Regions from separate parts of the Variovorax sp. 22077 genome, predicted to be linked through region 3. Evidence: predicted binding sites of a transcription regulator. Region 3 holds the regulator's gene; each other region holds the start of a gene.
The links. The regulator LexA, encoded in region 3, represses DNA repair genes until DNA is damaged. The targets are predictions, from matches to a motif close to ACTGTATNNNNATACAGT.
Positions count from the first base shown of each region.

Region 1 (7,402 bases), on a different contig from region 3:
ACGCCGCCGCCCTTGCCGCGGCCACCCGCGTGGATCTGGGCCTTGACGACCCAGACCGGGCCACCAAGCTTCTGGGCGGCTTCAACCGCCTCCTGGACCGTGTAGGCCGGGATGCCGCGCGGCACCGGCACGCCGAACTTGGCAAGGATTTCCTTGCCTTGGTACTCGTGAATCTTCATGAGGGATGTCTCTCGGAAGGAGGAAGTTGAGAAATCGGGAGATCTGGGCTGGAGAGGGTCTATGCTCTGTTGTCCGCGGGCGACGGCAGCCTGACGGCTGGGGGCGGCGAACAACCGCGGACTGTATCATGGTGCGCCGCACCAATACTGAGAGTGTGGTTGCGGGCAATACGTACTTCCCGTACTTCCTCCACCAGCTACCCAGGGGCAATTCCATCATGGCCAAGGTTTTCATCGACGGCGAAGCCGGCACCACCGGCCTCCAGATTCGCGAACGGCTGCAGGCGATGCCGCAGGTCGAACTCGTGAGCATCGCCCCCGAGCTGCGAAAGGACGCCAACGCCAAGCGCGAGCTGATGGCCGGCGTCGACCTGGTGGTGCTGTGCCTGCACGACGACGCCGCTCGCGAATCGGTCGCGCTGATCGACCAGCTGCCCGGCGCCAAGCCCAAGATCATCGACGCCTCCACGGCGCACCGCATCGCCCCGGGCTGGGTGTTCGGCTTCCCCGAACTCACCGAAGGCCACTGGCAGGCCGTGGCCAAGGCCGAGCGCGTCGGCAACCCCGGCTGCTACGCCACCGGCGCGATCGCCATGGTCCGCCCGCTGGTCGACGCGGGCATCCTGCCGGCCGACTTCCCCATCTCGCTGCCTTCCGTGAGCGGCTACTCGGGCGGCGGCCGCACCATGATCGAGGCCTACGAGACGGGCGAAGCGCCCGCCTTCGAGATCTACGCGCTGGGCCTCAAGCACAAGCACATCCCCGAAATCATGACCTACACCGGCCTCACCCGCCGGCCCGTGTTCATCCCGTCGGTAGGCAACTTCAAGCAGGGCATGCTGGTGCAGCTGCCCCTGCACCTCGACCTGCTGCCCGGCAAGCCCAAGGCCGGCGACCTGCAGGACGCGCTGGCCGCGCACTACGCGCGCAGCAACACGCCCGAGAAGTTCGTGAAGGTGCTGCCGCCGACCGAAGACGGCAAGCTCGAGGCGCTCGCGCTCAACGACACCAACAACCTCGAGATCCGCGTGTTCCCGAACGAGGACCATCGACACGCCGTGGTGATCGCCCGCCTCGACAACCTCGGCAAGGGCGCCAGCGGCGCCGCGGTGCAGAACCTGAAGCTGATGCTGGGGCTCTGAGCCCCCTTTCACGGGCTTCAGCGGCGCGGCGGGCAAACAGCCCGCCCGCCGCTCATTTCACGAGCCAGAGCCCCACGCCCAGCAGGGCCGCGTGAGCGCCCAGCGCGATGTACAGCGGCATGCGCGAGGGCTCCGCCATGTCCTGGAGCGCCTCGTGGATGCGGCGCGTGAGCAGCGCGCGCAGCGCCGGATCCTGCACCGCGGCACCGCCCTCGCCCGCCACCGGCGCATTTGCGTTCTCATCGCGGCTTTGCTGCCATTCGGCCAGCATCTCGCTCAGCGGCAGCCTGCCGATCACGAAGGCCACGATCGTGCGCACCGCCCTGCCCTCGCCCAGCACCGGCGCGAGCTGCTTGCTCAGCGCATCGACCGACAGCCAGTCGGCCGCCCGGTGCAAGGCGCCATGCGCCCTCGGCATGGCCTCGATGCGGCCCGCGATGGCGCCGCCGAGCCGCTGCGACACCGCCTCGCCGCGCGCCTGGACCAGGTGCTGCATCGCGCGCGCACGCCCTTGCTGCACACCCAGCGCCACGTAGACGACCACGAAGAACAGCAGCAGGAGCGCCACCAGCAGCGGCGGCGAGGTGATGAGCGCCAGGGCGGCACCAACGCCGCCCGCGCGCGCGGCGACGTTGCCCGGGCCCTGCAACTGGCTCAGGTAGAAGAAGAAAACGCCGCCGCCCAGGAACACGCCGAGAAGGGCGCCCTTGATCACGGAACCGGCGAAGGACAGCCCGGCCTTGGCACCGGTGCGCACGAGCGACGGCTGCGGGGCCGCGGGGTCGGATGACGACATGTGGAAAGACTCCTCCGTTGTTATTGACGGGGATCATGCCATCGGCGCCGCTCCACCATAATCGCGCGCAAACCATACGAGGAGAATCCCATGGCCGTCCGATTCCAGAAACCGACCGCGGCATTCGTCGCCGCTTCCTGGGCAGCGCTGTTCATCGGCGCCATCGTCTACCTGATCGGGCTGTGGAACGCAGCCATGCAGCTCAACGAGAAGGGCTACTACTTCACCGTGCTGATGTATGGCCTCTTCTCCGCCGTGTCGCTGCAGAAGACGGTGCGCGACCGCCTCGAGGGCATCTCGGTCACCGGCATCTACTACGGCCTGTGCTGGATCTCGCTGCTGCTGTCGGTGGCGCTGCTGGCCATCGGCCTCTTCAACGCCACGCTGGCGGCCAGCGAGAAGGGCTTCTACGCGATGGCCTTCCTGCTGAGCCTGTTCGGCGCGGTGGCCGTGCAGAAGAACGTGCGCGACATCGCCGCGCACAAGAGCGAAGCGCCTTCGCTCGACGACGCCCCCGAAGCCGGCTGAAGCCGCCGCCCGGTCAGTCCGTCCCGTCAGCCCGCCTCGAGCAGGTCGCGCAAGGTGCGCAGGTCGCGGGCGATCCACTGCGCGTCGCGCTCGAAGGCCGCATCGTCCATGTGCGGCTGGCGCAGCAGCGTGAACTGAAGCTCGCAGGCGTCCGGCGCGACGCCGATCACGCGGAACGGCAGGTAGACCTCGGGCACGCCTTCGGGCGCCACCCAGTGGTCGAGCACGCCGAGATCGTTGCGCGGGGCGAAGCGCATGCGGGCCTCGCCGCTTTCGGGCGTGCGCACGATCCAGTGGTCGCCGTGCGGCACCAGTGCACTCTTCGCAAGGCCGCTGGCCCATTCGGGCAGGCGCTTCGGGTCGGCCGCCAGCACGTAGACGCGGCGCCATTCGCAGGCGACGCGCTGGGTGATGACGCGGGATTGCGCCGCGGCGCCTTCACTCGTCTGCTGCTTCATCGAAATCGCTCCTGAGCACCTTGGAGACGACGGCGCCCGAGAAGCCGCGCGCCATCAGGAATCGCATCTGCTTCGCCCGCTCCTTCGCATCGGCAGGCGGAGCGTCGAAGCGGCGGCGCCACAGGGCGGCGGCGCGCTCGACCTCGGTTTCCTGCAGGCCCGCCACCGCCTCGGCGATGGCCTCGGGCGCGATGCCCCTGGCCTGCAGCTCCTGCCTCACGCGCAGGGCCCCGGAAGTCGCCGCGCGCTGGTGAAGCACCGAGGCCACCACGCGCGGCTCGCTGATGAAGTCCTTGGCGGCCAGCTCGTCGAGCGCCTTCGCCAGCGTGCCGGGCTCTTCCTCGTGCCTTGCCAGCTTGCGCTCCAGCTCCGCACGCGAATGCTCGCGCTGGCTCAGGAGGCGCAGCGCGCGGCCCTTGAGTGAAGGAGCTTCGAATGCCATGCGGGGGGCGATCGCGGCCCCGCGGGGCCGCGCCTGTCCTTGCTCGAACTTACTCGCCCTTGTCCGCCTTGTCGGCCTTGGAAGCCTTCTGCGGCTTCTCGGGCGCGTCCTCGGCATCGGCGGCCAGCAGCGGCACGCCCAGCGACTCGCGCACCTTGTTCTCGATCTCGCGCGACAGCGAGGGGTTCTCGCGCAGGAACTCGCGGGCGTTGTCGCGGCCCTGGCCGATCTTCTCGCCGTTGTAGGCGTACCAGGCGCCCGACTTGTCGATGATCTTGGCGTTCACGCCCATGTCGATGATCTCGCCCTCGCGGCTGATGCCCTCGCCGAACAGGATGTCGAACTCGGCCGTCTTGAACGGAGGCGAGACCTTGTTCTTCACCACCTTCACCTTGGTCTCGTTGCCGATGGCCTCGTCGCCCTTCTTGATGGTGCCGATGCGGCGGATGTCCAGGCGCACCGAGGCGTAGAACTTCAGCGCGTTGCCACCGGTGGTGGTTTCAGGCGAGCCGAACATCACGCCGATCTTCATGCGGATCTGGTTGATGAAGATGACCATGCAGTTGGTCTTCTTGATCGTGGCGGTGAGCTTGCGCAGCGCCTGGCTCATCAGGCGGGCCTGCAGGCCGGGCAGCGAGTCGCCCATCTCGCCTTCGATTTCGGCCTTGGGCGTGAGCGCGGCGACCGAGTCGACCACGATCAGGTCCACAGCGCCCGAGCGCACCAGCGAGTCGACGATCTCGAGCGCCTGCTCGCCGGTGTCGGGCTGGCTGATCAGCAGGTCGGACAGGTTGACGCCGAGCTTCTGGGCGTACTGCACGTCGAGGGCGTGTTCGGCGTCGACGAAGGCGCAGGTGCCGGCCTGCTTCTGCATGGCGGCGATGACCTGCAGCGTGAGCGTGGTCTTGCCCGAGGATTCAGGGCCGTAGATCTCGATGACGCGGCCGCGCGGCAGGCCGCCGACGCCCAGCGCGATGTCCAGGCCCAGGGAGCCGGTGGAGACGACCTGGATGTCCTCCAGCACCTCGCCCTCGCCGAGCCGCATGATGGTGCCCTTGCCGAACTGCTTTTCGATCTGGGCCAGTGCGGCCTGCAGGGCCTTGGCCTTCTCGCTGTTGGCGCCGATGCTCGAACCCTTGACTACTGCGTCCATTTGAAAAACTCCTTGAAGATCAATGGCTTGTGTGTGACTCCACCCATCTGCGTTTAACTACAGGCTGGATGCTTGAACAGTAGTGTAGAGGCTGATCTCACTACGCAAACCTGTTTTTTGGTCAGTTTGCTTTACCATTTCAAGCCATGGCCGATGCCCCCTTCCCAGCCGACCAGGACGCCTGGCGCCAGACCCACCTCGGCCGCCTGCTCGGCCACGCCATGCGCCGCTTCGACGAGCGCGTGCTGGAGTTGATGGCGCACGACGTCGACGTGCCGCTGGCCCTGTCGAACCTCGCGGCGCGCGCGCAGGTGAGCGCGGCGCACATCCACATCACACGGCACCTGTCGCGCGAGGGCTCGCGCCTCACCGAGCTGGCCGAGCGCGCCGGCATGACCAAGCAGGCGATGGGCGCGCTGGTCGACCAGTGCGAGGCCTGGGGGCTGGTCACGCGCGGGCCCGATCCGCTGGACGCACGGGCGCGGCGCGTGCTCTTCACCGCCGACGGGCTGGCCTGGCTGGACGCCTTCCGCGGCGCCGTCACGCAGGCCGAGAAGGAGTTCCGAAGCAGCGTGGGCGACGAGATCGCCACCGTGGTAACCATCGGACTCGAAGCCTATACGGCGGGCTAGACTCCGGCGAAGAGACAAATGTGAACGGCGCCGGCGTGGCGCCCGACACCTGAAACAGGCCGGAGGTGGCGCATGCGGATTCTGATTGCCGAAGACGACCAGGTGCTGGCCGATGCCCTGCTGCGCAGCCTGCGCACCTCGGGCGCGGCAGTCGACCACGTGGCCAACGGCTCGCAGGCCGACACCGCGCTCATGACCCATGACGAGTTCGACCTGCTGATCCTCGACCTCGGGCTGCCCAGCCTGCACGGCATCGAGATCCTCAAGCGGCTGCGCGCACGCGGCTCGCAGCTGCCGGTACTGGTGCTCACCGCCGCCGACAGCGTGGAGGAGCGGGTCAAGGGCCTGGACCACGGCGCCGACGACTACATGGCCAAGCCCTTCAGCCTGCAGGAGCTCGAGGCGCGCGTGCGCGCCCTCACCCGGCGCGGCATGGGCGCCACCAGCAACACGATCCGCCACGGCCCGCTGGTGTACGACCAGGCCGGCCGCGTGGCCACCATCGACGGCAAGATGATCGAGCTCTCGGCGCGCGAACTCGGCCTGCTCGAAGTGCTGCTGCAGCGCGCCGGCCGGCTGGTGAGCAAGGACCAGCTCGTCGACCGCCTGTGCGAATGGGGCGAGGAAGTGAGCCTCAACGCCATCGAGGTCTACATCCACCGCCTGCGCAAGAAGATCGAGAAGGGCCCGGTGCGCATCGCGACCGTTCGAGGGCTGGGCTACTGCCTCGAGAAGATCCAGCCCTGATGCGCCCTGACATGCGGGAAATGCCGCGGAACCGGATCTGCCGGCCCGCAGGCATCGCCCTCGGAAAGACGGCGGCGCAGAGGCACGCGGTGCGCGCTGCCCGGGAGCGAACCAAGTGAAGCTTTTCCAGCGCGCGCAGCGCTCCCTGTTCGGCGAGATCCTCGACTGGATGCTCACGCCGCTGCTGCTGCTGGTGCCGGTGAGCATCGGCGTCACCTGGCTGGTGGCGCAGGGCATCGCCAACGCGCCCTTCGACCGCGCGCTGGAGCACAACGTGAAGGTGCTGGCCGAGCTGGTGACGGTGAAGGAGGGGCACGTGCAGTTCGTGCTGTCGCAGTCGGCGCGCGAGATCCTGCGCGCCGACGAGGCCGGCCACGTCTACTACCAGCTGCTCGACGGCTACGACAACCTGCTCAGCGGCGAGCGCGACATCCCGCAGCCCGGCCTCGACGAGCCGCTGCCCCCCGGACAGGTGTTCCTGCACAACAGCGACGTGCATGGCCAGCCGGTGCGCGTCGCTTCGATGTGGATCGCCAGCGGTGCCGACGACGTGCCGCCCACGCTGCTGCAGCTGGCCGAGACGCGCGAGAAGCAGTCGGTGCTGGCGGCGGAGATCATCAAGGGCGTGCTGCTGCCGCAGTTCGCGATCCTGCCGCTGGCGGTGCTCCTGATCTGGCTGGCGCTGGTGCGCGGCATCAAGCCGCTGTCGGTGGTGGAGGCGCGCATCCGCGAGCGGCGCCCCGGCGACCTGAGCCCGCTGGATGAGTCCTCGGTGCCGCTGGAGGTGGTGCCGCTGGTGTCGTCGGTGAACGAGCTGCTGGACAAGCTCAACGACTCCATCGGCACGCAGAAGCGCTTCCTGGCCGACGCGGCGCACCAGCTGAAGACGCCGCTGGCGGGCCTGCGCATGCAGGCCGACCTGGCGCAGCGCGAGGGCGCGAACGCCGACGAACTGAAGCAGTCGCTCAAGCAGATCGGCCGCGCGAGCAAGCGCGCGACGCACACGGTGAACCAGCTGCTGTCGCTGGCGCGCGCCGAGGGCAACAGCGCCCATGCGCACCACCAGCCCTGCGACCTCGCGAAGCTGACCATCGAGGTGGTGCGCGAGGCTGTGCCGCGCGCGATCGAGAAGCGCATCGACCTGGGCTACGACGGCGTGGAGCCCGGCCAGCCGGGCGTGGTGTTCGACGGCAATCCCACGCTGCTGAAGGAGCTGGTGCGCAACCTCGTCGACAACGCCATCAACTACACGCCCTCGACGCCCGAGCGCCCCGGCCTGATCACCGTGCGCGTGCTGGCCGATCCCTTCGGCCACGTGCTGCTGC
Region 1 is NZ_JBQEQC010000008.1:239,410-246,811, forward strand. It holds gene sucC (ADP-forming succinate--CoA ligase subunit beta) at 1-179, opposite strand, end outside; gene argC (N-acetyl-gamma-glutamyl-phosphate reductase) at 398-1,321, shown strand; gene ACTJLF_RS14435 (hypothetical protein) at 1,374-2,117, opposite strand; gene yiaA (inner membrane protein YiaA) at 2,208-2,645, shown strand; gene ACTJLF_RS14445 (SRPBCC family protein) at 2,672-3,103, opposite strand; gene recX (recombination regulator RecX) at 3,084-3,545, opposite strand; gene recA (recombinase RecA) at 3,595-4,698, opposite strand; gene ACTJLF_RS14460 (MarR family winged helix-turn-helix transcriptional regulator) at 4,845-5,330, shown strand; gene ACTJLF_RS14465 (response regulator transcription factor) at 5,403-6,077, shown strand; gene ACTJLF_RS14470 (sensor histidine kinase) at 6,193-7,402, shown strand, end outside.
Region 1: the regulator LexA is predicted to act here: its motif matches at 4,762-4,779, upstream of recA (recombinase RecA).

Region 2 (7,402 bases), on a different contig from region 3:
CCTGGCGGCGCACTGGGCCGCGCATCCGGAGGAAGCACCCGTCGATCCGGCAGCCGTGCTTGACCACCTGGCCCGCAGCCCACTGGTCCCGATGGAGGGACTCCCGCTGGAAGAGGCCACCCGTAGCCTCTCGACCTTGACGGCATTGTGCAGATCGGGTCGACCGATCGCCGTGCGCGAAGCCTCCGCGCGCGCCTTCCAGGGTCGATCCAAATTGCTGGACCATCGCGAGGAACTGCTGAGGCTCCTAGGCTGCGTGCCGGGCCAGTTCACCGAGGCGCCCATCCAGTTGTTGTTGGCACCGCCGTCTTCAGCCACTCATGATGGCAGGGCCAGCGCCTTCAATGACGTGCTGTTCGTTGAGAATCTGGTCACGTTCGAGCACATGGCCGATGTACGTACCTCCGCATGGATGGGCAGCCTGCTGGTCTATGCAGCGGGTTTCCGAGGCAGCGCCCGCAGGTTGCGCTCCCGCGCCGGTTGCCGCCTGTACTTGCGCACTCCGGCGTCCGCCGCGTCATTGCCAGCCATCGAAAGCTGGCTGTTCGAGCCGCTGGTGGACGAGCGCAGTGGCGTGCCGGTACCGCCTGTGTACTTTTTCGGGGACCTGGATCACGCGGGCATGCAGATCCTTGCCAGCCTGCGCGAAGTGTTTCCTGACGCCAGCGCCTGGCGTCCAGGCTACATGCAGTTGGCAAGCTTGCTGGCAGCCGGTGCAGGACACCTGCCAGAGTTGGCTGCAAAGGCTCAACAAACGGATCCAGGGCGCACAGGCTGCGCCTATGCAGACGATGCGTTGCTTCCACTGCTGCGCAGCCATGGGCGCTTCATCGATCAAGAGGCTGTCGATCTCGACCACGTCGATGGGCTGGCCCGATGATCAGCCCTTGCTGCGCCGCGGTGTTCACCGCCACGCAAGTACAGGGCCCGCCTGTCGAAACGGCCTCAGACTGTGCAGCCAGCGCATTCCTGGATGGCTAACTCTCGCGTCACGGCGAGCGCAAATGCAAGGGCGCTGTCGCGAATGCGTTCGAGCAACTGGCCGAAGCGATCTGGCTGCCCACGCCGAAGCAGAACTGAGCCACCGGGGGGGTGATGATGGCCCACGTCGACGATATCCAGAATTATCAACAACCGATGCCCGCCGAAGCACTGCTTTTGCTGGCTCGGGTCGCTGCCGGGCTGAGGGCCACCTTTGCCGCCGGGAAGGCAGGCCGATGCCGGGGCGTGCGAGAGCGGCACGTGATGGAGCCACCCTCGGGTCCACCGCTGGACGAGATCGGCAGCGTCCTGCAAACATTCGCGACGACGGCTGGCATCGTGCGTTCGCTGCCCGCGCGATGGTGCGTGCGCATTCAATCTGGAGGTTTGCGATGTCCCGACTTCACGACGAATGGAAGGTCGATGCGCACGGCCCCTTGGAGCACCTCGGGGACGGGGTCTGGACGGTGGCCGGGGAGATCTCGATGCCGCTGGGCCATTTCCCGCGGCGCATGACGGTGGTGGTGCTGGAAGGCGCACGCCTGCTGGTATGGAGTGCCATCCCGATGCGCGACGCTGCAATGGCGCAGTTGGAGGCCCTGGGCGACGTGGCTTTCCTGGTCGTGCCCGGCGTGGCGCACAGGCTGGACTTGCGCCCCTGGAAGCGGCGCTACCCGGCCGCGCGCGTGGTGTGCGCGCCCGGCGCACAGGAGGCCGTCAGCCAGGCCGTGCCGGTGGATGCCACCACCAACGTGTTCGATGACCCGACGGTCGATTTCCAGGCCGTGCCGGGCATGGAGGACAAGGAAGCTGCGCTGTGGGTGCGCCGCGCCGGCGGCACCACGCTCGTGGTCAACGACATCATCGCCAACGTGCAGCATCCCAACGGGCTGGGCGCGCAGGTGATGGCGCGCCTGTTGGGCTTCGGGGTCAAGGAGCCGCAGATGCCCTGGCTCGGCGAGAAGCTGTTCGTCAAGGACCCGGCGGCCACCGCCGCCGCCTTGCGCGCGTGGGCGCAGGAGCCTCAGCTCACGCGCATTGTCGTGAGCCACGGGGATGTGATCACAGCCGCACCGCGCGAGACGCTGACGCGTATCGCTGCCGACGTGGCGGGCTGAGCCCGTTGGCCCCGCCCGCCTGCCAGGGCAATGGCCGAGAAAATTTGTAAACCTTCTTGCTCAACCGTTGAGGCTTCCTGGATACTGTATGTCCATACAGTAATCGGAGCCGCGAATGGCCATCTCCCTGTCATGGGCCGATGGCGACAACATGCCAGGGGCCCCTGCGCCCTCCTCCCGGACAACCGGTGCGGCGCTCAGGCCCATCCCGCTTCCGCACGCCGTCGAGTCGGCCATCTGGCGCGGCGACGCTCTCGGCACGTCGGTCACCACGACCATCAGCACCGGCTTCGATGCGTTGGACGCGGAACTTCCGGGCAACGGCTGGCCGTGCCAGTCGCTGACGGAAGTCCTGCAGGTCCAGGCCTCGGTGCTCGAATGGCGACTGCTCGCCCCCGCGATGCGCACGCTGGTGGGACAGGGCAAGCAGATCGTGATCGTCGGGTCGCCGAAGCCGCCGCACCTGCCAGGCCTGAAGCATCTGGGCCTTGACGAGCGGCATCTGGTCTGGATCCAGGCCGACAGGCCCGTCGAGCGTCTCTGGGCGACCGAACAGCTCATCAAGGCCAACGCCGCCGGCATGCTCGTGAGCTGGTTGCCGCAGGCGCGCCAGGAACAGATCCGGCGGCTGCAGGTGTGCGCACAGCGCTGTGACGCCCCGGTGATTCTCTGCCGGCCTGCGGCCGCCGAGCACGAGGCCTCGGCCGCGCCGCTGCGCCTGCAGGTGCGCCTGGGCGTTGACTGGGAGCTGCACATCCACCTGCTCAAGCGCAAGGGACCGCCACACGCGGGTGGGCTGACCTTGCCCTCGGTGCCCGGAGGGCTGGAGGCCATCCTAACCCCGCGCCTTCGCCACCCCAGTCGACTGATCGCCGCGCGAAAGCGCCAGGGTCTCGCGCAGGACATTTCCCCAGAGTTTTCCCATGCTATGGGCAGCCCTTCTCCCCGACCGCCTTCCGGACGATCCGCAGCCGCGCACTGACGCGCTCGACGGACTGGCGACGTGGTGCCTGCAGTTCACGCCACGCGTGGCCGTCCTCGAGGCGTTGCTGGCATGCCCCGCTGTCGTGATGGAGCTGGAGCAGAGCGTGCGGCTCTTCGGCGGCAAGCGCCGCCTGGTGGAGCGGGTGCGCGACGACTGCGCGAGCCTCGGGGTGCGGCAGCTGGGCTGGGCCCCGACCAGCCTGGCCGCACTGGCCCTCGCACGATCGGGCCTGTCGAACGGCTTCGCCAAGCCGCTCGCCCAGCTGCTCGATGCCCTGCCACTGGAAACCCTGACCCCGGTCGCCGCTCACCAGGCCACGTTGGCCCGCCTGGGCTGTCGGACCCTGGGCCAAGTCCGCGCGCTGCCCCGAGGTGGTCTGAGCCGCCGCTTCGACGCGCAACTGCTCGCCACCCTGGACCAGGCCTACGGTCTGCGCCCGGAGACCTACCCGTGGGCCCAGCTGCCGGAAACGTTCCATGCCAGGCTAGAGCTCATGGCGCGCGTCGAACATGCACCGGCCCTGCTCTTCGGCGCTCGACGCCTGATGCTGCAGATGGCCGGCTGGCTGATGGCGCGGCGCTCGGGCGTCACCGCCTTCACGCTGCGTTGGTGCCACGACGCGATGCGCGCGAAGTCCGCCGGCGACGGTGGTGAACTGACGGTGCGCACGGCCCAGGCCACGCGCGACACGGAGCATTTGATCCGGCTGCTGGCCGAGCACCTCGGCAAGGTCGAGCTGCTCGCCCCCGTGGGCGACCTGGAGTTGCTGGCCACCGAGGTGCAGGCGCTGGAGGAGAAGAGCTTCTCGATGCTGCCTGAGGCCCGGCAGTCCGGCGAGAGCCTGGCGCTCGTGCTGGAGCGCATCGCCGCGCGCCTCGGTCCGGACCGCGTGCTGCGTCCCGTCATCCTCGAAGACCACCGCATGGAATGGATGTGCCGCTGGCGCCCCGCACCGGAGCCGGCACCGCGTGCGAAGTCTCGCGCGGTCGACGTGCCGCAGCCCACCTTCATCCTGCCGAAACCGCTGCGGCTGGCGACCGAGAACAACCGGCCGCTGTACCAGGGCGTGCTGCAGCTCCTCGTGGGTCCGCACCGTGTCGAGGGCGGCTGGTGGGATCGCACGACCAAGGTGGATGACAGCCAGCGGGAGACGACGCGCCAGATCGCCCGTGACTACTGGGTCGCCGTCAGTGAGCACGCGGGCGTGCTGTGGATCTTCCAGATGCGCCTGGCTGAGGAAGAGACCGCCTGGTTCCTGCACGGCACCTTTGCTTGAGCGGCGGCAGAGGGATCCGACCTGATGGGGCTGCCCGACTACGCCGAGCTGCGCTGCGTGAGCAACTTCAGCTTCCTGCGCGGGGCGAGCCAGCCAGAAGAGCTGGTCGAGCGCGCGAAGCAGCTGGGCTACACCGCACTGGCGATCACCGATGAGTGCAGCTTGGCCGGCGTCGTGCGCGCACACGTCGCCGCCAAGGAACACCAGTTGAAGCTCCTGATCGGCAGCCAGTTCCAGGTCGATGCCGACGCCTCAGAGGCAAACGCTCCAGCGTTTACGCTGACCGTGCTGGCCTGCCACCTCGAAGGCTATGGCAACCTGTCCGAGTTCATCACCAAGCTGCGGCGCGTCTCCGAAAAGGGAACGTACCGGCTGCCGCTCGGAGAGATCGGCGGCGCCGAACTGGAGGGCTGTGTCGTGCTGGCGTCTGCGAAACGCGGGGCCACACCTGCGCAGCTCGAATGGCTCGGCCGCTGGCTGTACCGCGAGTTCAGGGGCCGTTGCTGGTTCGCGGTGGAGAAGCTGCGCCTGCTCGACGACGAGATGTGGCTGCACCGGCTGAGCGAAGCCAGCAAGGAGACCGGGATCCCGCTGGTCGCCGCCGGCGACGTGCACTTCCATGTGCGCTCACGCAAACCGCTGCAGGACGTGATGACGGCCACGCGACTGGGCAAGCCGCTGACCGAATGCGGCCTCGACCTGCAGCCCAACGCGGAGCGCCATCTGCGCACCCGGCTTCGGCTTGCACAGACCTACGCGCCCGACCTGCTCGCGCAGACCCTCAAGGTCGCGGCGCGCTGCCGCTTCAGCCTCGAGGAGCTGCGCTACCAGTACCCCGACGAAGTCGTGCCCGAGGGCGAGACGCCGGCCGGCTACCTGCGACGCATCACCTACGAAGGAGCGGGGCGACGATGGCCTGACGGCATTCCGGCCAAGGTTCAGACGCAAATCGAGCATGAACTCGCGCTGATCGCCGAGCTCAGGTACGAGCACTACTTCCTGACCGTCGCCGACATCGTGATGTTCGCGCGCTCTCGGCATATCCTCTGCCAGGGCCGCGGCAGTGCGGCGAACAGCGTGGTCTGCTACTGCACGGGCGTCACCGAGGTCGACCCCGCGCGCATGAGCGTGCTGTTCGAGCGTTTCATCTCCAAGGAACGCAACGAGCCACCGGACATCGACATCGATTTCGAGCACGAACGGCGCGAGGAGGTGCTCCAGTATCTCTACGCGAAGTACGGGCGGGATCGCGCCGCCATCACCGGGGTGGTGATCAGCTACCGGCCCAAGAGCGCGATCCGGGACGTGGGCAAGGCACTGGGCATGTCACTGGAGACGGTCGATGCGATCGCCAAAGGGCATCAGTGGTGGGACGGGCGCGAGGTTCGGCCGGAGCGGCTGCAGGAGGTCGGCTTGTCGATGGACTCGCTGCAGGTCCAGCAGCTCATGCATCTGTCGGGTCAGCTGATCGGCTTTCCTCGCCACCTGAGCCAGCACACGGGCGGCTTCGTGTTGACCAAGGGGCCGCTGTGTCGCATGGTGCCGATCGAGAATGCGTCGATGCCCGAGCGCACGGTGATCGAATGGGACAAGGACGATCTCGACGCGTTGGGCCTCCTGAAGGTGGACTGCCTGGCACTGGGGATGCTCACGGCCATCCGCAAGGCGCTGGACTTCATCGGCCTGCGCAGGGGCTGCGTTTTCGGCATGCAGGATATCCCCGCCGAGGACAGCACCACCTACGACATGATCTGCAAGGCCGACACGGTCGGCGTCTTCCAGATCGAGAGCCGTGCGCAGATGAGCATGCTGCCGCGTCTGAAGCCGCGCTGCTTCTACGATCTGGTCATCGAGGTGGCCATCGTGCGGCCCGGTCCGATCCAGGGCGGCATGGTGCATCCATACCTGAACCGGCGCCAGGGCAAGGAGCCGGTGGCCTACCCGAGCGAAGCGCTGAAGGAGGCGCTGGGACGCACGCTGGGCGTGCCGGTGTTCCAGGAGCAGGTGATGCAGATCTCGATCCTGGCCGCGGGCTTCACGCCCGGCGAGGCCGACGGGCTGCGGCGTTCGATGGCGGCCTGGAGGCGAAAGGGCGGCCTGGAGCACTATCACTCGCGCATCGTCGATGGCATGACGGCGCGTGGCTACGAGGAAAGCTTCGCCAAGGCGATCTTCGAGCAGATCAAGGGCTTCAGCGAGTACGGATTCCCCGAGAGCCATGCGGCGTCCTTCGCCTTGCTGGTCTACGCGAGCTGCTGGATCAAGTGCCACCACCCGGCGGAATTCCTGGCGGCCATGCTCAATTCGCAGCCACTGGGGTTCTATTCGCCGTCACAGCTCGTGCAGGACGCGCGGCGGCATGGCGTCGACGTGCGGCCCGTGGACGTGATGTACAGCGACGTCGACTGCACGCTGGAAGACCTGGACCACCAACCCGCGGTGCGCCTGGGATTGCGCATGATCGGCGGGCTGAAGTCGGCGTCGGCGGATCGGATCGTCGAGGCGCGTGCACTGCGTGTCTTCGACGGCGCTGAGGACCTGGCGCTGCGCGCTGCGCTCGAACTGCACGAGATGAAGCTGCTGGCGGCAGCCGATGCGTTGATGAGTCTGTCGGGTCACCGGCGCCAGCAGGTCTGGGACGCGGCAGGATTGCGTGCGGCGCCGGGACTGCTGCGCGAAGCCCCTGTCAACGAAGACTTCCTGGCACTCGACGAAGCGCCGGAAGGCGAGGAGATCGTGTTCGACTATGCATCGACCGGACTGACGTTGCGCCGCCACCCGATGGCTTTGCTGCGCGAGCGGCTCACGCTGCGCGGACTGATGACAGCGCAGGACCTGGAGGAGATCGAGAACGGCGAGCAGGTCAGTCACTGCGGGATCGTGACACTGCGCCAGCAGCCGGAAACCGCGAAGGGCACGATCTTCGTGTCGTTGGAGGACGAGACCGGCGTCGTGCAGGTGATCGTGTGGAAGAGCCTGCGGGAGGTGCAGCGGCAAGAGCTGCTGGGAGCGCGGCTCATGGTCGTGCACGGCACCTGGCAG
Region 2 is NZ_JBQEQC010000010.1:115,889-123,290, reverse strand. It holds gene ACTJLF_RS16360 (hypothetical protein) at 1-880, shown strand, start outside; gene ACTJLF_RS16355 (DUF4336 domain-containing protein) at 1,374-2,099, shown strand; gene imuA (translesion DNA synthesis-associated protein ImuA) at 2,215-3,081, shown strand; gene ACTJLF_RS16345 (Y-family DNA polymerase) at 3,023-4,360, shown strand; gene ACTJLF_RS16340 (error-prone DNA polymerase) at 4,385-7,402, shown strand, end outside.
Region 2: the regulator LexA is predicted to act here: its motif matches at 2,183-2,200, upstream of imuA (translesion DNA synthesis-associated protein ImuA).

Region 3 (7,402 bases):
GTACGCGGCGCTTGGTGGCTGCATCGTCGATCAGCATGTCGATGCCGACGGTGCGCGTGGCGTCCAGCCGCTCGACGGCGGCGACCGTGGTCACGTCGAAGCCCAGCGGCGCGACCAGGATCAGCGATTGCGGCGCGGCAGTGGCGCCGCTGTCGATCTGCGCGCCCAGCGTGTTCACCAGGCGAAGCAGTTCGGCGCGGCGTGCCGCACGCGGCGACACCCACACCGAAGGCGTACCCTCGACGACCGGCGCGGGCGCCTCGGGCGCCTGCTGCATCACGCCGTCGTCGTAGCGGTAGAAACCTTCGCCGGTCTTGCGGCCCAGCGCGCCGGCAGCCAGGCGCTGTGCGGTGATCACGCTGGGTCGGAAGCGCGGCTCCTCGAAGTACTGGTGGTAGATCGACTCCATCACCGGATGCGACACGTCGAGCGCCGTCAGGTCCAGCAGCTCGAAGGGGCCGAGGCGGAAGCCGGCCTGGTCCTTGAGGATGCGGTCGACGGTCGCGAAATCGGCCACGCCTTCACCGACGATGCGCAGCGCCTCGGTGCCGTAGCCCCGGCCTGCATGGTTGACGATGAAGCCGGGCGTGTCCTGCGCCTGCACTGCGCTGTGGCCCATCTGCGTGGCGTAGCCGGCGAGCTGCCTGCAGACTTCGGGGGCGGTCTTGAAGCCCGCGACCACCTCGACCACCTTCATCAGCGGCACCGGGTTGAAGAAGTGGAAGCCCGCGACGCGCGCCGGATGCTTCAGCCCCGCTGCGATGGCCGTCACCGAGAGGGACGAGGTGTTGGTGACAAGCGTGGCGGTCTCGGCCACCACGCCTTCGAGTTCGCGGAACAGCTTGCGCTTGACTTCGAGATCTTCGACGATGGCCTCGACCACCAGGTCGCAGCCGGCCAGCGCCTGGATCGAATCGACAGCCTTCACGCGGGCGATGCAGGCGTCGCGTGTGGCGGCATCGATCTTGTTCTTCTCGTGCAGCTTGTTCCATTGGGCGCCGAGAGCTTCGCGCCCGCGCTCGGCGGCGCCTGCGAAGCTGTCGAGCAGCAGCACTTCGCTGCCTGCCTGCGCTGCGATCTGCGCGATGCCGCGCCCCATGGCGCCGGCGCCGACGACGCCGATTCGGGAGTAGTTCACTGTCATTTGCTGGAGATTTTCACTGGTTGGGTGGTATCCGGGCCCGCCGTGCAGGCGCCGACGCGACGCGGCATCGATGGATGCCGCTGCCGCAGTCGAGGACTCCGATTTTGCAGCCCCGCGCGCAGGGGCCGTGACGGGTTTTACGCGGGGGCGCGCTTTCAGGGGGCGCGCCGGCTGCGGTCGATCGCAACGCTCAGCGAGATGGCGACCATCAGCAGGCCGAGGCCGACCCAGCTCATCCAGGCGCTGGCGTCATGGGCCAGCAGCCATCCGCCCAGCGCCGCACCGACGGCCTGGCCGGTGTAGATGCCGGAGCTGTTGAGCGCCACCGAGCCCGGCGCCAGCGCGGGCGCCAGGCCCACCAGCCGCGCCTGCTGTGCCGAGTTGGCCGCGAAGCAGCCCAGCCCCCATGGAACGAGCACCGCGGCCAGCAAGGCCAGCGTGGAGGCCATGGGCCACAGCAGCAGGCTCAGCGAGATCAGCAGCGTGGTGACGAGCACCATGCGCCCGGCGCCCACGCGGTCGATGAATCGGCTGACCAGCATGTTGCCCACCAGCCCGCACACGCCGAACAGCGCCCACATCACGCTGAGCGTGGTGGCGTCGGCGCCGTAGCTCTGCTTGAGGATCGGCCCGAAGTAGCTGAAGAGCACGAACTGGCCCGCGCCCTGCAGCGCCGTGACCGAGACGATGCCCATCAGCACCGGGCTGCGCAGCACGCGCGACCATGCAGCAGCCGTCAGCGCGGCAGGACGGATGCCGATCGGCAAGGTGAGCCACACCGATGTCGCGCTCGCGACACTGAGCGCCGCAATCGCGCCGAAAGCCATGCGCCAGCCAAGATGCCCGCCGATCAGCGCGCCGATGGGCAGTCCCAGCACCGAGGCCATCGACCAGCCGAGAAAGACGAAGGTGACGGCCCGCCCGCGATGCTCCGGCGGCACCAGCAGGCCGGCGCAGGCGGCGGCCTGGGGCGTGAAGATGGCCGGCGCGATCACCGTGAGCATGCGCACCGGCAGCAGCGCGCCGAAGCTGGGCATCAGCGCGCAGGCCACGTGGCCGAAGGCGTACCAGAGCAGGGTGAGGGCGAGAAGCTGGCGCCGGTCCCATCCGGCCACTGCGGCGGCCAGCAGCGGTGCGCCGACGCACATGACCGCGGCGGCGGCAGTGATCAACTGCCCGGCCGTGGCGGCCGTGACCGAGAGCGAGGCGCTGATCTCGTTGAGCGTACCGGGCACGACCATGACGCCCGTGCCGATCACGAAGTTGCCGGCAAGCAGCGCCCAGAGCGCTCTCTGTGGCGCCGGCTGGCTCACCGGCGGACCTGCAGCGCGCCGGGATTCACGATGTTGGTGGGGTTGCCCTTGATGAAGCTCACGACGTTGTCGAAGGCCTGGCCGAAATAGCTCTCGTAGCTTTCCTGCTCGACGTAGCCGATGTGCGGCGTGCAGATGCAGTTCTCTAGGCGCAGCAGCGCGTGGCCCTGCAGCGGCGGCTCGCTCTCGAACACGTCGACGGCCGCGAGCCCGGGGCGGCCGCGGTTGAGGGCCGCGAGAAGGGCGTCGGCCTCGACCAGTTCCGCGCGGGAGGTGTTCACGAACAGGGCGGTCGGCTTCATGCGCGAGAGGTCTTCGAGCGTGATGAGGCCGTTGGTCTCTTCGTTGAGCCGCAGGTGGACCGACAGCACGTCGGCAGCGGCGAAGAATTCATGGCGGCTCTGGGCCACCTGGAAACCGTCGGAACGCGCCTTGGCGCAGCTGGCTTCACGGCCCCAGATCACGACCTGCATGCCGAAAGCCTGTCCGTAGCGCGCGACCAGTTGGCCGATGCGCCCGTAGCCCCAGATGCACAGCGTCTTGCCCTTGAGCACCGAGCCGATGCCGAAGTTGGGCGGCATGGAGGCCGACTTCAGGCCCGACTGCTGCCAGGCGCCATGTTTGAGGTTGCTGATGTACTGCGGCAGCCGGCGCATGGCCGCCATGATGAGCGCCCAGGTGAGCTCGGCGGGCGCCTGGGGAGAGCCGGAGCCCTCTGCCACCGCCACGCCCCGCTCGGTGCAGGCCGCGACGTCGATGTGCCCGGCCACGCGCCCGGTCTGGGAAATGAGCTTGAGCTTCGGGAGCTTTTCGATCAGCTGGCGCGAGATCTGGGTGCGTTCGCGGATCAGCACGATCACGTCGGCGTCCTTGAGGCGAACCGACAACTGTCCAATGCCCTTCACCGTGTTGGTATAGACCTTGGCCGCGTATGCGTCCAGCTTGGAAGCGCAGCGCAGCTTGCGTACGGCGTCCTGGTAATCGTCGAGGATCACAATGTTCATGGCACGCCATTGTGCCTCGCAGCATTGGAATGTCGCGCTGGCAAACGTTTGGATACCCGCCCCGCAGCCGATCGCAGGGCGTCAGGAGCCCGCTAAAGGGCTCGGTTCAGGCTCAATGCAGTCGCGTCGAGCGAGGCGCGGCGGCCATGGTCTCGGCGGCTTCCAGGGCGGCCAGCCGGTCGAGTTCGGCGCACACGTCGGCCATGCGGCCGGAGATCACCATGCGGTTGTTGCCGCGTTGCTGTCCCTTGCCATCGACCACGCGGACGACGCGAAGAGGGCGTGCCTGAGCGGCCGATTCGGATGGCGTGGTACCGCTGCTGCGGGCGGTACAGGCAGGGCGAACCGCCACGTAGCGCAGGCCAGCCGAAGATTCGGCGGTGTCGAGATGGTCCCCGCGGCGGGAGGGGCGGCGCGCCGGCATCAGTCGATTGGCCAGCGATTGCAGCGGCATCCAGATGTCGGCGATGGCGAGGAGGGCGATTCCCATGTGAACTCCAAGAAAGTATGAGGTTGAACACAGGCAGGATTTCTTGAGTCGGCTGCGACAGGGTGATGGCGAAGAAGCTTCGCCATACGCCCGCCACCTGTCGCTGCCGGATGGGGTGCTGTTGCTCTGGAAAGCAGGCAGCCGCGGCCTACATCAGCATGGTGTTGCGGATGAGGCCGACCGCGAGGCCCTCGATCTCGAAGGGCTCGCCGGGCTGCACGATGATGGTCGGGTAGTCGGGGTTCTCGGCGTGCAGCTCGATGACCTGCTTGTTGCGCTTCAGGCGCTTGACCGTTACTTCGTCGCCGAGGCGCGCGACCACGATCTGGCCGTTGCGTGCTTCCTTGGTGGCCTGTACCGCGAGCAGGTCGCCGTCCATGATGCCGGCGTCGCGCATCGACATGCCGCGCACCTTGAGCAGGTAGTCGGGCTGGCGCTGGAACAGCGTGTTCTCGACGTAGTAGGTCTGGTCGACGTGCTCCTGGGCCAGGATGGGCGAGCCGGCTGCGACGCGACCGATCAGCGGCAGCGCCAGCTGGGCCATTCCGGGCAGCGAGAGCGAGAACTGGTTGCCTTCGCGATGGCGCGTTTCGTTGAGAGAGCGCAGCGCGTCGCCCTTGAGGCGGATGCCGCGCGAGGTGCCGCTGACCAGCTCGATGACGCCCTTGCGAGCCAGTGCCTGCAGGTGTTCTTCGGCGGCGTTGGCGGACTTGAACCCGAGTTCATTGGCGATTTCGGCGCGCGTGGGCGGCGCACCTGTACGGGCGATGGCACTCTGGATGAGGTCCAGGATCTGCTGCTGGCGGGCTGTAAGCTTCACGGCGAACTGCATGTGTGGTTCCTTGCGGCACTGGTTGGATATCCAGTGCCTGTATTTTTAACCAGTTTTTAGAAGTTGACAAGCCATGGTCAATTCCTCTTCGTCCGGGCTGCCACGTCGGGTCGTGGTTTTGGGCACCGGCGGCACCATCGCGGGCCGCGCCGCCAGCAGTGACGACAACATCGGCTACACGGCCGCGCAGGTGAGCGTGGCCGACCTGCTCGGTGACATCGAGGCGCCCGCAGGCGTGACGCTGGAGGCCGAGCAGGTTGCGCAGGTCGACAGCAAGGACATGTCCTTCGCCATCTGGCAGCAACTGGCCAGGCGCTGCGCGCACTGGCTGGCGCAGCCCGACGTGGCAGGCGTGGTGATCACCCACGGCACCGACACGATCGAGGAGACGGCCTTCTTCCTGCACTCGGTGCTCGCCTCCTCCAAACCGGTGGTGCTGACCTGCGCGATGCGCCCGGCCACCGCACTGTCGCCTGACGGCCCCCAGAACGTGCGCGACGCCATCGGTGTCGCCGCGACCCGGGGTGCGAGCGGCGTGACGGTGGTGTGCGCCGGTGCGATCCATTCCGGCGTCGACATTCAGAAGGTCCACACCTACCGCCTCGACGCTTTCGCTTCGGGCGATGCGGGGCCCGTGGGCTATGTGGAGGAGGGCGAACTGCGCCTTGTCCGGCCGTGGCCGCAGGGTGGCGGAATGTCGGTCGCGAAGCTCTTCGAAGCGGCCGAGCTGCAATGGCCAAGGGTGGAGATCGTGATGAGCCACGCCGGCGCCAGCGGCGCCGTGGTCGAAGCACTGCTTCAGGCGGGCGGACCGGACCCTCTGCGCGGACTGGTGCTGGCGACCACCGGCAACGGCACCTTGCACCATGCGCTGGAAGCTGCCGCGTTCAAGGCGCAGGATGCGGGTATCGCAGTGCTCCGCGCGACGCGCTGCTCGAACGGGCGCATCCTGCCGAAGACGGGCGACCTGCTTCGCGATGCGGGCGAGCTGACGCCCGTGAAGGCCCGAATCGCCCTGGTGCTCGAGTTGCTGGGCTGAAAGCAGAACCGCCCCTCTGGAGGGGCGGTTCGGTGCGGGTCGGATGCTCGGTCGATGTTTCGATCAGCTGCTCAGCGCGGCCAAGGCACGCTGGGTGATCTCGTCGACCGTGCCCACGCCCTTGATGGCGCGGTATTTCGGCGCGGCGGCCGGATCGGCCTTGGCCCAGGCCGAGTAGTAGTCGACCAGCGGACGCGTCTGCTGGCTGTACACGTCGAGCCGCTTGCGAACGGTTTCTTCCTTGTCGTCCTCGCGCTGGATCAGGTCCTCGCCGGTCACGTCGTCCTTGCCTTCCACCTTGGGTGGATTGAACTTGACGTGGTAGGTGCGGCCCGAAGCCGGATGCGAACGGCGGCCGCTCATGCGCTCGATGATGTCGCTGAAGGGCACGTCGATCTCGAGCACGTAGTCGAGCTTGACGCCTGCCGCCTTCATGGCGTCGGCCTGGGGGATGGTGCGAGGAAAACCGTCGAACAGGAAGCCGCTGGCACAGTCGGGCTGCGCGATGCGTTCCTTTACGAGGTTGATGATCAGGTCGTCGCTGACCAGAGCGCCGGCGTCCATGACCGCCTTGGCCTGCAGTCCGAGCGGCGTGCCGGCCTTGACGGCTGCGCGCAGCATGTCGCCCGTGGAAATCTGGGGAATGCTGTATTTCTGGCAAATGAAGGCCGCTTGCGTGCCTTTGCCCGCCCCGGGCGCGCCCAGCAAAATTAGTCTCATGGTGTCCTCGGACGGTTCTTAGATCTTGTGTCGCGCCGAGCTTCGGCCCCATGGCTGGGCTGGGCGGAGTTGCTTCGAGGATAGCATGCGTGCCCTTCGGGAAATCCCGCTACTTGCAGCCGGAAGGACGCGAAGGCTCAGTGCCCGGCGGCCGCGAAGACCGCACGGACGCGTGCCAGGTCCTCGGGCGTGTCGATGCCGGGCCCCGGGGCAGCGTCACTCACGTGCACCGCGATGCGATGGCCGTGCCACAGGGCGCGCAGCTGTTCGAGCGCTTCCGTCGCCTCCACGGGGGAAGGCGGCAGGGAAGGAAAGCGCCGTACGAAGCCCGCGCGGTACCCGTAGATGCCGATGTGGCGCAGCGGGGCAGGGGCTGCAGGCAGCACCGTGGGTGCGGCACCATTGGCCGAGCCGTCGCGCCACCATGGAATGGGCGCGCGGCTGAAATACATCGCGTCGCCCTGAGCGTCGAGCACGACCTTCACCACGTTGGGATTCATGAAGTCGCCGACCGAGTCGATCTCGTGGGCGGCGGTGCTCATCGCCGCCTGGGCATGCGTGGCCAGCGTGGATGCCACGGCATCGATCAGCGCGGGGTCGATCAGCGGCTCGTCGCCCTGGACATTGACGACGATGTCGTCGCCATCGAGACCCAGCTGTTCGCAGGCTTCGGCCAGCCGGTCGGTGCCGCTGGGATGGTCCTGTCGTGTGAGGACGACATCGACGCCGTGCGCCTTGCAGGCCTCGATGATGGAGGGATCGTCGCCCGCGACCACCACGCGTGCCGCGCCCGATTCGCTTGCCCGCCGCGCCACGCGTACCACCATCGGCACGCCTGCGATGTCGGCCAGGGGTTTGTT
Region 3 is NZ_JBQEQC010000002.1:4,186-11,587, reverse strand. It holds gene ACTJLF_RS02525 (3-hydroxyacyl-CoA dehydrogenase) at 1-1,144, opposite strand, end outside; gene ACTJLF_RS02520 (MFS transporter) at 1,300-2,457, opposite strand; gene ACTJLF_RS02515 (D-2-hydroxyacid dehydrogenase family protein) at 2,454-3,461, opposite strand; gene ACTJLF_RS02510 (hypothetical protein) at 3,574-3,951, opposite strand; gene lexA (transcriptional repressor LexA) at 4,100-4,783, opposite strand; gene ACTJLF_RS02500 (asparaginase) at 4,857-5,822, shown strand; gene adk (adenylate kinase) at 5,886-6,542, opposite strand; gene kdsB (3-deoxy-manno-octulosonate cytidylyltransferase) at 6,680-7,402, opposite strand, start outside.

Region 4 (7,402 bases), on a different contig from region 3:
CCTCGGGCGGCAGGTTGTCGGTGAGATAGAGCGACATCACCGGCTCGAAGCCGGTGCCTTCGGGCACGGCGGCGCGGATGCGGTCGCGATAGGCCACGGCCTGTGCGGCGGTGGTCACGGGGGGGCGGAGGTTCGGCATGATCAGCGCGCGGCCGAACTGGCGGGCGCTGTGGGGAACGACGGCTTCGAGTGCGGCGCCGTCGCGCACGTGCAGGTGCCAGTCGTCGGGGCGGATGATCGTGAGGGTGTCTGTCATGGCCGGGGGATTGTCGCACCGGCCCCTTTCGGCCACGGGCCGGCTAGGTGCTGAACACCCGGCAGGTGCGCGAGCCGGCGCCCTGCAGCCACCTGAAGAAGTTGACCGAGCTTCGCGCGCCCTTCGTGGGCGGCCACGGGTCGAGGATGCGCAGCGTGGTGCCCCGCCCGCTGGGATCGTCGTCGCCCCGGATGCCCGCGATGACGACCATGTGGCCCGGCCGGCCGGCACTGGACGTGTCGCCTTTCCTGGCGTCCCACAGCATGTCGAGCATGAGCGGGCCCTCGTGCAGCGCCGCGCGCAGCGCCTTCAGCGACCAGGGCTGCGGCGGGCGCACTTCCAGGCCATGTGCGGCGGCGAGACGACTGCCTGCGTCCGTGTGCTCGTCATGCCCGCCATGCGTGTCGGCGAAATGATGCAAGCGGCCGTCGGGCGCGATCAGTTCGGCCGGCGTGCGCGCGAGCACCGCCTGCACGTTGGAGCGCGTCATCATCGCCACGCCCGCGGCCCAGCAGAGCGCGGCGGCGGGCGCCGGGATCAGCGCGACCGGATGCAGCACGGGCTCGGCGGCTTCGCCGTCGAAGGCGACGTTCTGCGTGCACGGGCCGGCCTCGCCGTCCTCCACCAGCCAGTGCGCGGCCTGCAGGCGCAGCACGGCCGCGCGCGTGAGCGGGCCGAAGTCGCCGTCGGTGGCGAGCGCGGGGATGGGCTTGAGTTTGCGGTTCAGGGCTTCCTGCAGTCGGCGGACGTCGATGCCGCGCCAACCCTGTTTCAGCGTGTTCATCCAGATACTTTTTCTCGAACGCTCGTTCGTATCGCGGACCCGGGAATCCGAGTGCCGATGGTCGAAACCAGGCCTGCGGGCGCACGGCCGCCAGACTGGCGCGCTCGGCGGCGCCGGACCATGGCGCTTGCTTTACGGAACCAGTACGCGCGCCACGGCCGGCTGGATGCGGCCTCTGTCGCCGAGGGGACTTTCGAATGCGCCGTACAGGTCGGCCAGCCAGCGGTCGTAGGCGGCGGCGCGTTCGGCGTCGGGCAGCCGCAGCAGCGCGGACGGATGCAGCGTGACGAACACCGGCCGACCGTCGGCGCGCTCGTGCAGCCAGGCGCCCCGCTCGGCCTGCACCGCCACCGGGCGGCCGAGCAAGGCGCGCGCGGCGGTGGCGCCCAGGGCCACCAGCGCTTTGGGCTGCACGAGTGCGATCTCGCTGTCCAGCCAGTGGGCGCAAGCCTCGGCCTCGCGCTGGCCGGCGGTCTTGTGGATGCGGCGCTTGCCGCGCAGCTCGTACTTGAAATGCTTGACGGCATTGGCCAGGTACACCGTGTCGCGCGGCCGGCCGAGCTGCGCCATCGCGCGGTCGAGCAGCTGGCCGGCCGGCCCGACGAAGGGGCGGCCGGCCAGGTCCTCCTGGTCGCCGGGCTGTTCACCGACCAGCATGCGCTGCGCGCCCACGGGCCCTTCGCCGCACACGGCCTGGGTGGCGAGCGCGCCGATGGGGCAGTCGCGGCACGCATGCGTGACCGCGCGAAGTTCATCGAGGCTGGCCGGCGCCGCACGATCGGCCGGCAGCAGGTGCAGCGGCAGAGGGGCGCGGATGCGGCGCGCGGGCGTGGCCGGCGCGTCGATCATCGACTGGCTGCGCGCCTGCGCCGCCTCGGCCAGCGGCTGGATCAGCGCGGCCTCGGGCAGGTTGTGCCAGTAGCGGACCGGCATCTCGCGGCGCATCATCGCGAGCTTCAGCCGCGCGGGGTTGAAGATGTTCTCGTAATAAGTGAGCCAGAGTTGCTCGCCCGCATCCGGCGGCGGCCTCTCGCGCCGGTCGGCGCCGTCGCGGAAAGTCAGCGCCTGCCCGTCCCACGCCACGCAGCGCTCCGGCGTGAGGATGGCCCATTGCATCTGCGCGAAGCGGCGCGAGAAGAACGGCGCATTGGCCTCCACGATGCGGTGGTCGGGCTCGAACCACGCCACGTGGCGCTCGCCCTGCTCGCCTTCCACGCGGGTGAAGCGCACGAAGGCGCGCATCTTGTGGATGTCGCGGCGCACGGCCTTGGCCATCAGCCCGGCACGCAGCATGTCGGCATCGAGCGGGTCGTGCCGCAGCGAAGGTTCGTGCGCCAGCCGCCAGAGCAGCCGGTACATGAGCGCGAGGCGGCCCGGGTCGCGATGCAGGATCACGTCGGCACACAGCGCGAGGAACGACGCGGGCACCGGCTGTCGCGCGGCGCCGGCCGGTGCAGGCGGCGCGGCAGGCTCATCCGAAAACAGCCCGAGACCGCCCGCGGGGGCGTCCCCGAAAAGCTCCGCGCCGCCGCTGCCCTGCGTGCCGTCGCTCCACTCCACATGGTCGGGCGGCACGCCGTCGGCCAGCAGCTGGCGCGCCTCGCGGCGGAAGGCGTCGAGATCGACCGGGTCTTGGAGCCGCACACGCATGCCGATGCCGATCCTTCCCTCGGCCTCAGAACAGCGCCGCCTGCGCCGGGACGGGAGCGGCCGCGGCGGACGCCGACATTGCCATCGCGTTCGCCGCCGGCCGGTGCCCGTCGGCCACCACGAAGGGCAGCACCTTGCGCGCCGGCACATGCAGGCGCCGCAGGTCGTCTGCCCTTACCCTTCGCACGCGACGCGCCTGCAGCAGCCGTTCGACCGCCTTCACCCCGAGGCCGGGCACGCGCAGCAGCATCTCTCGCGGGGCGTGGTTGAGGTCGACCGGGAAGCGCTCCGCATGCGCCAGCGCCCAGGCCAGCTTGGGATCGACGTCCAGCCGCAGCAGTCCGTCGGGCGAGGTCACGATCTCCTGGTGCTCGAAGCCGTAGAAGCGCATGAGCCAGTCGGCCTGGTAGAGCCGGTGCTCGCGCATCAGCGGCGGCGCGGCCAGCGGCAGCGCGCGGGCCGCGTCGGGGATGGGACTGAAGGCCGAGTAGTACACCCGCTTGAGCTTGTAGGCGCCGTAGAGCGTGGCGCTGGAGGCCAGGATGTGGCGGTCGTCGGTGGCGTCGGCGCCCACGATCATCTGCGTGCTCTGGCCCGCGGGCGCGAAGGGCGGCGGCTTGGCGGCAGCCGGCGCGGCGCCCGGCAGCGCGCGGATCGGCACCACCCGGCGCGCCTCCTCGCGGGTGTCGTCGATGCGAAGCCGCAGCCGCGCCATCGAGCGGCGGATGGCGCTCTCGTCCTTCTCGGGCGCCAGCGCGCGCAGGCCCTCGGCGGTGGGCAGCTCGACGTTGATGCTGAGCCGGTCGGCATAGCGGCCGGCGCGCGCCAGCAGTTCGTCGCTGGCGTCGGGGATGGTCTTGAGGTGGATGTAGCCGCGGAAGTCGTGCTCCTCGCGCAGCTGGCGCGCGACCTCCACCACCTGCTCCATGGTGTGGTCGGGCGACTTGACGATGCCGCTGGACAGGAACAGGCCCTCGATGCAGTTGCGCCGGTAGAAGTCGAGCGTGAGCTGAACCACCTCCTCGACCCGGAAGCGTGCCCGCGGCACGTTGCTCGACGCGCGGTTCACGCAATAGAGGCAGTCGTACTGGCAGTGGTTGGTCAGCAGCACCTTCAGCAGCGAGATGCAGCGGCCGTCGGGCGCGTAGCTGTGGCAGATGCCTGCGCCCTCGGTGGAGCCGATGCCGCGTCCGCCCAACGAGTCGCGCGGCTGCGAACCGCTCGACGCGCAGGAAGCGTCGTACTTCGCGGCGTCGGCCAGGATGGCGAGTTTGCGCTGGATGTCCATGGGGCAGTCGATCGAATGCTGTATGAATATACAGTTTTAAGCCGATTGTGTCCTGCCCTGGCGTGCGGTTTTCCGGCCGACCCACATCTGCAGTGGCTGGTTTTTCAGCCGCCGATTTGCGGGAAAACCGCAGGTCCGCTGAAAAAACTCCAATGGAATCAGCCACTTGGGTTTGGCGGCCCGCGTGGCACATGCGTTGCTATCCAAGCGGCACACCCGAAAGAGGATGGAGACACGCCAATGACCGACATGCCCGCACCCGCCGCCGCGCCGCCACCGCCGGCCGGCCCCCGACTCACCACCCCGCACTGACGCGCCGCGCGTCGCGCTTCGATCCGGCCCGCGCCGGGTCGCGCCGCCGCATGGCCGTGCCGGCCCAGGGGGAGCCGCCCCTTCCCCCATCGCTTGTTCAACCAGAACCACAACGGAGACAGAGAAGATGACCAGAACCGAGAAGAAGAGCCCTCGCCTTCGCCCGACCCCCGTGCGCATCGGCACGCTGCTGGCCGTGCTGGCGCTCACCGCCTGCGGCGGCGGCAGCGACGGAGGTGGAGGCGGCTTCAGCTTCATTCCGCCCGCTGCAGGAGGTGGCGGCGGGGGCGGCGGGGGCGGCGGGGGCGGCACCACGCCGACCGATCCGTCCGGCCCCGGCAACCCGCCGCCGGTCGATGCCACGGTGCGCATCGGCGTGCTGTCCTCGTCGCCGCAGCTGGTGACGGGCGACGACGCACTGGTCGAGCTCGAATTGCTGCGCGAGAAAGCCGACGGCAACCTCGCGGTGTCGGTCGACGGGCGCGACGTGACGGCGGCGTTCTCGCGCGACCCCGCCAACGGCCGCCTGGTGGGCAAGGTCACGGGGCTCAAGCTGGGCTCCAACGAACTGGTCGCAAGCTATGGCGGCTACAGCGCGAAGCTGCAGCTGACGGCCTACCCGATCACCGGCCCGGTGATCTCCGGCCCGCATGAGGAGCCCTTCGTGTGCGGCTATGCCACCTTCACCCGCATGGGCGGCCAGGTGCTCAAGCCGCTGGACGACGGCAAGTGCTCGGTGGAGACGCGCGTCGACTATTACTACCGCACCACCGCCGGCAGCAACGTGCGCTTCGTGCCGGAATCGATCACCACCTACCCGGCCAACATGGCCTGGCTCACCATCAACGGCAAGCAGGTGCCCTACGTGGTGCGGCTCGAAAGCGGCACCATCAACCGCGGGCTGTACCAGTCGGCGATCCTGCACGACGTGCTCAACGAGCCCGCGCCCTCGCCCACCTCGCGCCCGGCCGGCTGGAACGGCACGCTGCTCTATCCGCTGGGCGGCGGCTGCCAGGGCGGCTGGTTCCAGCAGGGCAACGACTTCGCCACGCTCATCAACCCGACCTACCAGAGCCGCGGCTTCGCCGTGACCACCTCCACGCTCAACGTCTTCGGCACCAACTGCAACGACCAGCTTTCCTCGGAAACCATCGCGATGGTGAAGGAGCGCTTCATCGAGAACTTCGGCGTGCCGGCCCACACCATCGGCACCGGTGGCTCGGGCGGCTCCTACCAGAGCCACCAGACCAGCGACAACTACCCCGGCCTCTTCGACGGCGTGGTGGTGAGCCAGGTGTTCGCGGACGTCACCTCCTCCACCATCTTCAAGCTGCACGACTCGCGCGTGCTCAACAACTACTTCAACGACCCGGCCACCGCGGCGCTGGCCTACACCACGGCCGAGAAGCAGGCGATCTCGGGCTACCTGCAGATCGCCAACATCTCGAACATGAGCGGCCAGGCCGGCCGGCTCGACCCGACGGTGTCGTTCCCCGCGGGCGTGCCCACGGAGCAGCGCTACAACGCGCTGACCAACCCGACGGGCGCGCGCGCGACGGTGTTCGACCACACGGTGAACGTCTACGGCAAGACCGAGGCCGAGGGCTTCGCGCTGCGTCCGATCGACAACGTGGGCATCCAGTACGGCCTGAACGCGCTCAACGAGGGCAAGCTCAGCATCGAGAAATTCCTCGACCTGAACGAGCGCGTGGGCGGCGTCGACCGCGACATGAAGCGCACCGCCACGCGCACCGTGGGCGACATCGACGCGCTGCGCCGGGCCTACCAGTCGGGGCGCATCGTCAACGGCGCGGGCGGGCTGGCGTCCACCGCCATCATCGACCTGCGCGACTACAACGACGGCGCAACGGGCGGCGACATCCACACCAAGATCCATTCGTTCTCGATGCGCGAACGCCTGCGCCGCGTCAACGGCAACATCGACAACCACGTGATGTGGACCATGGGCGGCGGCAACGCGGCCGCCTTCGACGAGATGGTGAAGTGGCTCACCGCGGTGAAGGCCGACACCTCCGATCGCACCAAGGCCAGGAAGATCGCCGCCAACCGCCCGGCCGACCTGCAGGACGCCTGCTGGAACGCGGGCCTGAAGTACACCGAGGAGCAGACCGCCTTCGGCAGCGGCGCGTGCAACACCTTCTACCCGGCCGGCACCACGCCGCGCATGGCTGCGGGCGGCCCTCTTGCCGACGACATCGCCAAGTGCCAGCTGAAGCCGCTGAATCCCTCGGACTACAGCGTGAGCTTCAACCCGGCGCAATGGGCGCGCCTGAATGCCGCCTTCCCCGACGGCGTGTGCGACTGGACCAGGCCCGGCGTCGGCCAGCAGCCGCTGACCGGCACCTGGCTGTCGTTCGGCCCCTCGCCGGTGAACCTGCTGTTCGACATCACGAAGAAGCTGGTGTCGAGCTTCATGTAAGCCATGTCGCGGGCGGGCCGGCTTGCGCGGCCCTCCCGCCTTTTCCCCCGGAGTGAACCTTGAAAGCATCCATGAAGAAGACCCCTGCGTCCGCAGTCCATCTCGCCCTGACACTGGCCCTCGGCCTGGCTGCAGCCACCGGCGCGCAAGCGCAGGACTTTCCCGGCGGCAAGCCCATCACCATCGTCGTGCCCTTCGCGGCCGGCGGCCCCACCGACCGCGTGGCGCGCGACCTGGCGGAAGCCATGCGCAAGCCGCTGGACGGCACCAGCATCGTGATCGACAACGCCGCCGGCGCCGGCAGCACCATCGGCAACGCCAAGGTGGCGCGCGCCAGGCCCGACGGCTACACCCTGCTGCTCACCCACGTGGGCATGGCCACCACGCCGGTGCTCTACCGCAAACTGCCCTACAACTACGAGACCGACTTCGAGTACCTGGGCATGATCAACGACGTGCCCATGACCGTCATCGGCAAGCCCCAGCTGCAGGCCCGCAGCTTCGGCGAGCTGCGCGAGTGGATCGCGAAGAACCCGGGCAAGACCAACCTCGGCAACGCGGGCATCGGCTCGGCCTCGCACCTGTGCGGCCTGCTGCTGCAGAGCGAGCTCAAGGCCGAGATGACCACCGTGCCCTACAAGGGCACCGCCCCGGCCATCGCCGACCTGCTGG
Region 4 is NZ_JBQEQC010000016.1:111,130-118,531, forward strand. It holds gene pyrC (dihydroorotase) at 1-256, opposite strand, end outside; gene ACTJLF_RS22390 (papain-like cysteine protease family protein) at 300-1,040, opposite strand; gene ACTJLF_RS22395 (UdgX family uracil-DNA binding protein) at 1,173-2,690, opposite strand; gene ACTJLF_RS22400 (putative DNA modification/repair radical SAM protein) at 2,716-3,978, opposite strand; gene ACTJLF_RS22405 (DUF6351 family protein) at 4,418-6,730, shown strand; gene ACTJLF_RS22410 (tripartite tricarboxylate transporter substrate-binding protein) at 6,802-7,402, shown strand, end outside.
Region 4: the regulator LexA is predicted to act here: its motif matches at 3,996-4,013, upstream of ACTJLF_RS22400 (putative DNA modification/repair radical SAM protein).